2 regions of the Mesorhizobium sp. NZP2298 genome follow, and region 1 is predicted to be linked to the other one. Evidence: predicted binding sites of a transcription regulator. Region 1 holds the regulator's gene; the other holds the start of a gene.
What was found. The regulator LexA, encoded in region 1, represses DNA repair genes until DNA is damaged. The targets are predictions, from matches to a motif close to TGTTCNNNNTGTGTTCNG.
Positions count from the first base shown of each region.

Region 2: the regulator LexA is predicted to act here: its motif matches at 3,195-3,212, upstream of EB231_RS17110 (ATP-dependent helicase).

Region 1 is NZ_CP033365.1:4,253,947-4,259,258, forward strand. Features, by position in the region: gene EB231_RS20585 (ComEC/Rec2 family competence protein) at 1-1,707, shown strand, start outside; gene lexA (transcriptional repressor LexA) at 1,701-2,438, opposite strand; gene EB231_RS20595 (GntR family transcriptional regulator) at 2,785-3,558, opposite strand; gene EB231_RS20600 (ABC transporter substrate-binding protein) at 3,713-4,699, shown strand; gene EB231_RS20605 (ABC transporter ATP-binding protein) at 4,757-5,312, shown strand, end outside.
Region 2 is NZ_CP033365.1:3,539,406-3,544,717, forward strand. Features, by position in the region: gene EB231_RS17100 (bestrophin-like domain) at 1-73, shown strand, start outside; gene EB231_RS17105 (ferritin family protein) at 129-443, shown strand; gene EB231_RS17110 (ATP-dependent helicase) at 485-3,154, opposite strand; gene EB231_RS17115 (glucose/quinate/shikimate family membrane-bound PQQ-dependent dehydrogenase) at 3,415-5,312, shown strand, end outside.

The sequences.
Region 1 (5,312 bases):
GATTTCTCCTTCGACAGCTACTTTGCCGGCATCGGTGGCAGCGGCTTCTTCCTTGGCAATCCAAAAATCATCTCCGCCGACGACGATGAGATGCCGCTGTCGGCCCGCCTGTTTTCGGGGATAGAAAATGCGCGCGAAGCCATCGCCGACCATATCAGGGGCGTTGTTGGCGGCGCCGAAGGCGAGATCGCGGCAGCGCTGATCGTTGGCGTGCGCGCCGGCATTCCCGATGAAATCAACGAAGCGATGCGGCGCACTGGCATCTATCACATCATCTCCATATCGGGACTGCATATGGCGCTGGTCGCCGGCACCATCATGGGTCTGCTGCGCGGTGCCTTCGCGCTTTTCCCGGATTTTTCCGCGCGTCGGCCGGTGAAGAAATATGCGGCCGCCGCGGCACTGTTGTCGATCGCCGCCTACCTCGTCATCTCAGGCGTCGTCGTTGCCGCCGAGCGCAGCTTCATCATGCTGGCGGTGATGCTGATTGCCGTATTGTTCGATCGCGCGGCGCTGACCATGCGCAACCTCACTATCTCGGCGATCGCCGTCATCGTGGTGTCGCCGCATGAAGTGGTCGGCCCGAGTTTCCAGATGTCGTTCGCCGCGACGGCCGCACTGGTCGGCGCCTATGCCGGCTGGGCGGATCACCGTGCGGGAAAGACAAGACCGCCACCGCCAAGGCGATCCCTGCCGGGGTTCCTGACGCGAAAATTCCTCGCGCTCACGGGAGGGGTGGCGATGACGTCCATCATTGCCGGCAGCGCCACGGCGCTGTTTGCCATATGGCACTTCCAGCGTGTGTCGCCGCTCAGCCTGTTCGCAAATCTGGCTGTCATGCCAATTGTCTCAGTCGTCATGTTTCTGGCGGTTGTCAGCGCCTTGACAATGCCCTTCGGTCTGGACGGACCTTTTCTCTACCTCATGGGCAAGGGCCTGACCGCGATGATCGCCATATCGGCGTGGATATCGGAACGCTCCCCCGTCGATGCGGTCGGGCTGATTTCACAACACTCCGTGCTGCTGGTGACGATCGCCCTGGTCATCGCGACGATGGCGACGACATGGCTGCGGCTCGCGGCAGTGCCATTCGCGCTCGCCGGCCTGTTGACAGTGTCGGATACACGCACGCCGGACGTGCTGATCTCCGAAGACGCGCGGCTGGTTGCGCTGCCGATCGGCGGCGGCGAACTCGCGGTCAGCCGGGCTCGTCCAAACGAATTCACCGTCGACAATTGGAAACGCGCGCTGGTGTCCGAAACCATCGTCGTGCCGGAGATGTTCAACAAGGCGGACGGGCAATTCGACTTGGCCGATGCGGTCAATCTGCCGCCGGGGGCGCCGTTTTATTGCACGGAGGGCATCTGTCTCGCCCGGCATCCGTCTGGCGCGATCATCGCGCATGTCGAAGACCGCAAGGCTACCTGGAAGGCCTGCGGCTTCGCCGACCTGATCGTTGTCAATGATGCGACGGGCTACGATGCCTGCCACAACCCGCTGGTTCTCGTCGTTACCAAACGGCAACTCGCACGCAAGGGCAGTGCCGCTGTCTTCTTCGACCGCCAATCGGCGACCAGCCCGCCAACCATCAGCTTCGCCGTGGACGGGCCCTATCGGCCCTGGCACACGCAACGAAAGTTTTCGCGTGAGGCGAGGGGACTGCCGCCCTATCAAAAACCTGAAACGCCGGCCGCTCCTGCTCAGTAGCGCCTGATCAGGCCGACTAGCTTGCCTTGCACCTTGACCCTGTCCGGCCCGAAAATGCGCGTCTCGTAGGCCGGGTTGGCGGCTTCAAGGGCAATCGAGGCGCCCTTGCGGCGGAACCGCTTCAAGGTCGCTTCCTCCTCGTCGACCAGCGCCACGACGATCTCGCCTGGGCTCGCCGTATCGGCGTTGCGGATAATGACTGTATCGCCATCGAAGATGCCGGCCTCGATCATCGAGTCACCCTTGACCTCCAGCGCATAGTGCTCGCCACCCATGATCATGTCCGGAGGCACCGAGATCGAATGCGTCTGATGCTGGATGGCATCGATCGGCACACCTGCGGCGATACGGCCCATCACCGGGATCGACACGGCAGAGACCGCGTCGTAGTCATTGCCGGCAGAGGGCAAGCGCGACGGCGCCGGCTTGATCTGACGGCCTAGGCCGCCCTGACCAAGACTGCCTTGAATGACACTCGGCGAGAATTTCTTTGCCGCGTTGAGGCCGGGCGCGATCGAATCCGGCAGTCGCAGCACTTCCAATGCCCGCGCCCGGTTGGGCAGCCGCCTGATAAAGCCGCGTTCCTCCAGCGCCGTGATCAGGCGATGTATCCCTGACTTGGAGGCGAGATCCAGCGCCTCCTTCATCTCGTCAAAGGAAGGCGGGATACCGCTTTCCTTCAGCCGTTCATGAATGAACATCAGCAGTTCATGTTGCTTACGCGTCAGCATGGCGCCCCCCAGGCATTGAACGAAGGGAATCGGAATCGAAAAACAAACCCAGAACAAACACTATCTGTTCCAGTTGTGTTCCGCAACTGTTTAAAGTTTAGTGAATTTGTTAAGGCATCTGAAATTGTCTGCCGCCGGCAGCGGGCAGCGATCGGCCGCCTTCGCCGCCAGCGCGAGCATTGAAATCATTTTGGTTAATGGCCTGTGGCCTACCCTTGATGGACCTTGGAATCAGTTTCTAGAGGGCGTCCAGAGGCTGGATCGCGTCGTTGTTCGATCCATTCCTGGCGGAACGAAACGAAATCAAAACGCCAACGATCATGCTTCGAGAGCAATAACGCTGAAGTCATCCGGAAATTGCTTTCAGGCTGCCGGCGCGTGCGGTGTAGTTGTTCGCGCCGCCGTCCTCGCTATGAACGTAGACATGCAGCGTATAGCCGATATGCGCCGTCATCAGCGCCTTTGCCCGCTCGACATCGCGATCGAGGGCCGCTTCCATGATCGCGGTGTGATGCTCGATCGCGATCGCCTCTCGAAGAGCGTCCATTGCCTCGCCATAACCATCCTTGAGGCCGGCGGCCGCCCGCAATGTCGGCGCCAGGCCGAGAAACCGATGATGCCGCCGCAACTGATCGGCGATTGTCGAACGGAAGCGCAACAGCCAGTTGGACGTCGCGGCACTCAGCAGTGCCCCGTGAAAGGCCTCGTGGCTCTCGTCCCACTGGTCGACGGCCGCATCCGAGGGGTCGTCGACCGCGGTCTTGCAGCGGGAGAGCCGGTAGTGGGCGGTGACAACCGCGTCCTCCCATTCCCTGCCGCCTTTCTCGATCGATTCCAGGAACAGCGGCATCTCCACAACCATCCGTGCGCGAGCCAGGTCCTCGAGTTCGGCCCGCGACACCGGAGCCACGGCAAAGCCGCGATTGCTGATGGCGGTAACCAGGCGCTCGGCCTCAAGTCGAGACAAGGCTTCACGCAGCGGTGTCCAGCCGACGCCGTATAGACCGCGCAGCGCACTCAGCTTGAGCGGTGCGCCCGGCATGAGGCGTGTGGTCAGGATATCGCGCCGCAGCAGCTGATAGGCCGCCTCGGTTTTCGTGGAGTTGTTCTGGTCCTGCATCGCGATCCGTCCATCGTCGGGCATGTGAAAATTATATATGATGGTGCTCGATGGCAAGAATTATATATAATGTTTGACAGGAAGCGATGGACTGACCATGATCGCCACAGTTGCCGTCCCGATGAGCGGCGCTGATCAAATCTGGGAGGAAATGATGTTGAAGTCCAAATCCGCTTGGCTGTCGGGATTGGCCCTGGCAGGCGCATTGATGGTCAGCGCGGGGAGTGCCGCCGCCGACCAGATTCGCATCGGCATCGCCAATTTCGGCGAGCATCCGCAGCTCAACGCTGCCATAGCCGGATTCAAGAAGGCGCTGACGGACAATGGCTTTGTCGAGGGCAAGGATGTCGTCTACACGGAGAGCCATACCAATTTCGATGCATCGCTGGTGCCGCAGATGATCGCCAAGCTACAGGCGGAGCAGCCCAAGCTGATCTACACCATCACCACGCCGGTCTCGCAGATCGCCAAGAAGGCGCTTGCCGGTTCCGGCATTCCGATCGTCTTCGCCGCTGTCACCGATCCGGTCGCGGCCAAGCTGGTGCCGTCGTGGGACGCCGGAGACGAAGGCATGACCGGCGCCAGCGATCTGCAGGATGTCGCCGCTGTCATGGCCTTCACCAAGAAGCTGCTGCCGAACGCCAAGCGCTTCGGCGTGCCTTACAATCCAGGCGAGGCCAATGACGTCGCCCTGGTCGAGAAGATCAAGGCGGCCGCACCGGCGGCCGGCTTCGAGGTCGTCGAAGTCGGCATCGACAACGTCAATGACATCCAGCAGCGCATCGCCGCGCTCGCCGGCAAGGCAGACGTGATCTACGGCCCGGCTTCGAACCTGATCCAGCCGGCGATCGCCGCTGTTTCCGCGGCCGCTCGCCAGACCGGAATCCCGGTCGTCAACTCCGATGACAGCGCGGTCCGCAACGGCACGGTGCCGGCAAGCTTCGCGGTCAATTACACGCAGGTCGGTGTCAACGCCGGCAACATCGCCGCCGAAATCCTCAAGGGCAAGGATCCCAAGACGATCGCGCCGTCGCGCCCGGCCTACAAGGATCATATGGCAACGATTTCCCGCAAGGCGATGGCCGCGTTCGGCATCGAGATACCGGCGTCGATGGCCGATTGCGGCTGCATCGTCGACTGACATCGGCACTGAAGGATGACGGCGCCGGCGCCGTCATCCCGAGGTCAGGGAGGAACGATGCTCGAGATCCGATCCGCGCGTAAAGTATTCTACAAGGGCCAGGCCGACGAGAAGATCGCGCTGGACGGTCTCAGCCTGTCGCTGGCCACGGGCGAGTTCGGCATCGTCATCGGCTCCAACGGAGCCGGCAAGAGCAGCATGCTCAATGCCATTTCCGGAGCTCTTGTCCTGGATTCCGGCAAAATCCTGATCAATGGTGTCGATGTGACAGCCATGCCGGTGTACAAACGTGCCGCAAGGTTGGCACGGGTCTTCCAGGATCCGATGCGCGGCACAGCCGCCAGCATGACGGTGGCGGAGAACATGCTGCTGGCCGACCTGCGCAGCCAAAAACGCACGCTGCGGCAAGGGCTGAACGCCACGCGGCTGGCGTCCTACAAGGAGCGCCTGTCGATATTGGGCCTCGGCCTTGAAAATCGCCTCGATACCCGTGTCGATCTACTCTCGGGCGGGCAGCGTCAGTCGCTGTCGCTGATCATGGCTGTCGGCGGATCGCCGGATTTGCTGCTGCTCGACGAACATACGGCCGCGCTCGACCCGCGCACGGCAGAGA
Region 2 (5,312 bases), 710 kb from region 1:
TGTGCCGTTCTCCGGCCCGATCCAGATTTCGTCGGCGCCGCTGGAGCGGGCATTGGCGGAATTGCAGCGATGATGCGGAACCGGCGGCATTCCCAGGCATTCATGGGAATGAACCATCGGAGGACGACATGGGTTTCGACCAGTATCACGAACCTCCTGAAGAACTGTCGCAGAAGGTGCGGACCTTTGCCCGCATGATCACCTCGCTGATCGAGGAGGCGGAAGCCATCGGCTGGTACGAACAGCGCATTTCGGTGGAAAAGGATCCTCAGGCCCGCGCGATCATGAAGAACGCGCAGGGCGAGGAGTTCAAGCATTTCGGCATGGATCTGGAATTCCTGCTGCGCCAGAAGCAGGACTGGCGGGCGGAACTGAAGGAAATCCTGTTCACGACGGGCGACATCGTCAAGGCCGGCGAGCGGGGCGAGAAGAAGGTGGATTGATTGCCTTCGCCGACTTTTGCGCGAAGCCCGCGGGGTTCGGTTCACACCGCCGCGACGAACCCGTCCAGCACGCGTTTCTGCCCTGCCTTGTCGAAGTCGATGGTCAGCTTGTTGCCTTCGATGGCCGAGATATTGCCGTTGCCGAATTTCTGGTGGAAGACGCGGTCGCCGACGCTGAAGGCGGACGGCGTGTCGGAGACGGATTTGGCGACCAGTTCGCCATCGATGGTGCGGCCCTTCACGCTCGTGCGGCCGGCGCCGTAGCCGCTGTCGGTCTCGCCATAGCCGATGCGCTCGACCTGGTGGCCGGAGCGCGAGCCCCAGTTGCGGTCGGTCGCTTCGGTGCGATTGGCCTGTGCGCGCTGCCAGCCGGGCGTCGAATAGGTGTTGGAGAAGGCGCCGGATTTCTCCGCGCCGCCATTGTTGGCGCCAACATTGTCGAAACGCGACGCGCCATAAGGGTTCTGGCGGCCACCACGACCGGAAGCGAATGAGCCGCCGCCGTAGGAATTGCCATAGCCGCCATAGCTGTTGCCGCTTTCCGCGACCTCGACATGGGCCTCCGGCAGCTCCTCCAGGAAGCGCGACGGGATGGTCGATTGCCAGAGCCCGTGGATGAGGCGGTTGGAGACGAACCAGATATGCAGGTTCTTCTTGGCCCGGGTGAGGCCGACATAGGCCAGCCGGCGCTCTTCCTCCAGACCGGAGCGGCCGCCTTCATCGAGCGCGCGCTGGTGGGGAAAGAGGCCTTCCTCCCAGCCAGGGAGAAAAACCGTCTCGAATTCGAGGCCCTTGGCCGAATGCAGCGTCATGATCGAGACGGCGTCCTGCCCGGCATTCTGCTCGGCATCCATGACCAGCGCCACGTGTTCGAGGAAGGAGCGCAGCGACTCGTACTCCTCCATCGAGCGGATCAGTTCCTTGAGATTCTCCAGCCGCCCCGGCGCTTCGGCCGAGCGGTCGTTCTTCCACATGTCGGTGTAGCCGCTCTCTTCGAGAATGGTCTCGGCGAGCTCGGTGTGCGGCGTGGTTTCCAGCGCCTTTGCCCAGCGTTCGAAATTGGCGGCCACTTCGCGCAATGCGGCGCGCGGCTTCGGCTTCAACTCGTCGCTTTCGGCGAGATTGCCGGCGGCCTCCAGCATCGGAATGCGCAGCGCACGCGCCGTGTCGTGGATCTGGCGGATGGTGGCTTCGCCCAGGCCCCGCTTCGGCACATTGACGATGCGCTCGAAGGCGAGGTCGTCGCCGCCGTTGGCGACGACGCGGAAGAAGGCCAGCGCGTCGCGAATTTCCATGCGCTCGTAGAAGCGCGGGCCGCCGATGACGCGGTAGTTGAGGCCGAGCGTGATGAAGCGGTCCTCGAAGGCGCGCATCTGGAAGGACGCGCGCACAAGGATCGCCATGTCGTTCAGATTATGCTTCTCGCGCTGATAGGCCTCGATGGTCTCGCCGATGGCGCGGGCTTCCTCCTCGGAATCCCACGCGGCGTGGACATTGACCTTGCCGTCCTCGGGGTCGTTGCGGTCGGTGAACAGCGTCTTGCCGAAACGGCCCTCATTGTAGGCGATGAGATGCGAAGCCGCGCCAAGGATATGCGCGGTCGAGCGGTAGTTGCGCTCCAACCTTATGATGGTGGCGCCCGGGAAATCCTTGTCGAAGCGCAGGATGTTGTCGACCTCGGCGCCGCGCCAGCCATAGATCGACTGATCGTCGTCGCCGACGCAACAGATGTTGACTTTGTTATCGCTCACGGGCTGTTCCGCGCCTGCCGGCGCGGGCCCTCCGCGGGGGCCTCGCAACGGCTCGGACGCCCGGTCGGGCTTGCGGCCTTCGGCCGATCGCAGATCCGTCGACGTTGATCCGCGCCCGCTGTCCGGCCGCTGTGCCAAAAGGCGCAGCCACATGTACTGGGCGGTGTTGGTGTCCTGGTATTCGTCGACGAGGATGTATTTGAAGCGCCGGTGGTAGTCCTTCAGCACATCCGGATTGGCGCGGAAGATGCGGATCGGGTGGCAGAGCAGGTCGCCGAAGTCGCAGGCATTGAGCGTCTGCAGGCGCTCCTGATAGGCCTTGTACAGTTCGCGGCCCTTGCCATTGGCGAAGCTGCGCGCGTCGCCCTCGGCGATATCGGCCGGTCCTTGGCCCTTGTTCTTCCAGCCGTCGATCATCTGCGCGAACTGCTTGGCCGGCCAGCGCTTGTCGTCGAGTCCCTCGGCCTGGATCAGCTGCTTGATCAGCCGCACGACATCGTCGGTGTCGAGGATGGTGAAGTCGGAACGCAGACCGGCGAGCTCGGCATGGCGGCGCAGCAGCTTCACGCCGATCGAGTGGAAGGTGCCCAGCCACGGCATGCCCTCGACATTGCCTTCGCCGATCAGGATGCCGATGCGCTGTTTCATCTCGCGCGCGGCCTTGTTGGTGAAGGTCACGGCCAGAATCTGCGAGGGGAAGGCTTTTCCCGTGGCGAGAATATGGGCGATGCGGGTGGTGAGCACGCGCGTCTTGCCGGTGCCGGCGCCGGCCAGCACCAGAACAGGACCCTCGGTGGTCTCCACCGCCAGCCTTTGTTCCGGATTCAGCCCCCGGAGATAGTCCGGCGCATTGTTGTGGCCGCCGCGGGCAGCCATGGCGCGCGCGGCAATGCCCGACGGGGCCGTGGGCCGCGCATTGGGTTCGTCGAAGAAGGGCATGTCTTCGGAAAAGCCGGACATCGCCCCCGAATGTAGTGATTCGGTTGGGAAAGACCAGAACTGTCTACGTTTTGTTCCCGGTAAAGTGGCTTATCCGGTCACCTTGGCACGCATGACGCTCAGCCCGCCGCGCATTTGCAGCCGGACCGAGCGCTGCCTTTCGGCTCGTGGCCCAAGCTTGACAGGCGAGGCGGGCGGGAGAAAGTTGTGTACCGGGCAGGAGCGCAATGCCGGGTTGCCCATGGCCGCGCGAGGCGCGCAACAGTCGAAGGAGTATCATCTTGGCTGTCACCATCACCTCCCTTGTTCTCTTTCTTCTCGGTCTGGCGCTTGGCGCTGGCGGCATCTGGTTGGCCTCGCTGGGCGGCAGCTGGTACTACATCATATCAGGTCTCGCGTTCCTGATCACCGCCTGGCTGTTCTACCGGCGCCGCTCCACCGCGCTGTGGCTCTACGCGGCGATCGTGCTCGGCACTCTGGCCTGGGCGGTCTGGGAAACCGGCTTCGACTGGTGGGAACTCGGCCCGCGCGGCGGCATCATCGTGCTGGTGGCGCTATGGCTGCTGACGCCGTGGGCGCGGCGGGGCCTTGCCGGTCCTGATGGGCGCGCGCCGCTGATCCTGGCCGTGCTGGCCTCGCTGGCGGTGGCCGGCTATTCGATGACCACGGACCCGAAGGACATCGCCGGCGCGCTCGACACCGACAAGGTGACCCCAAACGCCAATCTGGGCAACGATGTGCCGGCCGGCGAATGGCACTTCTACGGGCGCACGCAATTCGGCCAGCGCTATTCGCCGCTTGACCAGATCACGCCCGACAATGTCGCCAATCTGCAGCCGGCCTGGACCTATCGCACCGGCGACGTGAAGGGGCCGGACGATGTCGGCGAGACCACCTATCAGGTGACGCCGCTCAAGGTCGGCGACACGCTCTACATCTGCACGCCGCACAATTTCGCCATCGCGGTCGACGCCGCGACCGGCAAGGAAAAATGGCGCTACGACCCCAAGATCAAGCTCGACAAGGACCGCCAGCACCAGACCTGCCGCGGCGTGTCCTACTATGCCGGTGCCGCTGGCGCCGCCGGCCAGCCCTGCGCGACCCGCGTCTACCTGCCGACCTCGGATGCCCGGCTGATCGCGCTCGATGCCGCCAACGGCCAGGTCTGTCCCGCCTTCGCCGAGGCCGGCACGCTCAACCTCCTGACCAACATGCCATACCCGAAATCGGGCTACTACTATTCGACCTCGGCGCCGCTGATTGCCGGCGGCAAGATCATCGTCGGCGGCGCGGTCAACGACAATTATTCGACGCAGGAGCCGTCGGGCGTTATCCGCGCCTATGATGCGGGCACAGGCAAGCTGCTGTGGAACTGGGATTCAGGCAATCCGGACGAGACGACGCCGCTGCCGGCCGGCCAGACCTACACCGCCAACTCGCCCAACATGTGGTCGACGCCGAGCGCCGACGAGAAGCTTGGCCTGCTTTACGTGCCGCTCGGCAACCAGACGCCGGACCAGCTCGGCGCCGGACGCAGCGCCAATGTCGAGAAGTTCTCCTCCTCGATCACCGCGCTCGATCTCAATACCGGGCAGTTGAAATGGGTGCGGCAGACCGTGCACCACGACCTCTGGGACATGGACGTGCCGGCGCAGCCGAGCCTGATCGACATCACCAAGGCCGACGGCACGATCGTGCCCGCGCTGGTCGGGCCGACCAAGCAGGGCGACCTCTATGTGCTCGACCGGCGCACCGGCGAGCCGGTGATCGCGGTCAAGGAAGTGCCGGCGCCCGGCGGCGCCATCGAGGGCGACCATGCGTCGCCGACGCAGCCTTCGTCCGATCTCTCCTTCAACCCGAAGCCGCTGACCGAAGCCGACATGTGGGGCATCACCATGTTCGACCAGCTGGCTTGCCGAATCGAATTTCAGGGCCTGCGTTACGAAGGCCGCTATACGCCGCCTTCCGTACAGGGCTCGCTGATCTATCCCGGCAATTTCGGCACCTTCAACTGGGGCGGCGTCGCGGTCGATCCGGTTCGGCAGGTAATGTTCGGCATGCCGACCTATCTGGCGTTCAAGTCGCGACTCATCCCGCGCGACCAGGTGCCGCCACCGGATGGAGGGCGCGGCAGCGAACAGGGCTTGAACCGCAATGAGGGCGCACCCTATGCGGTGGT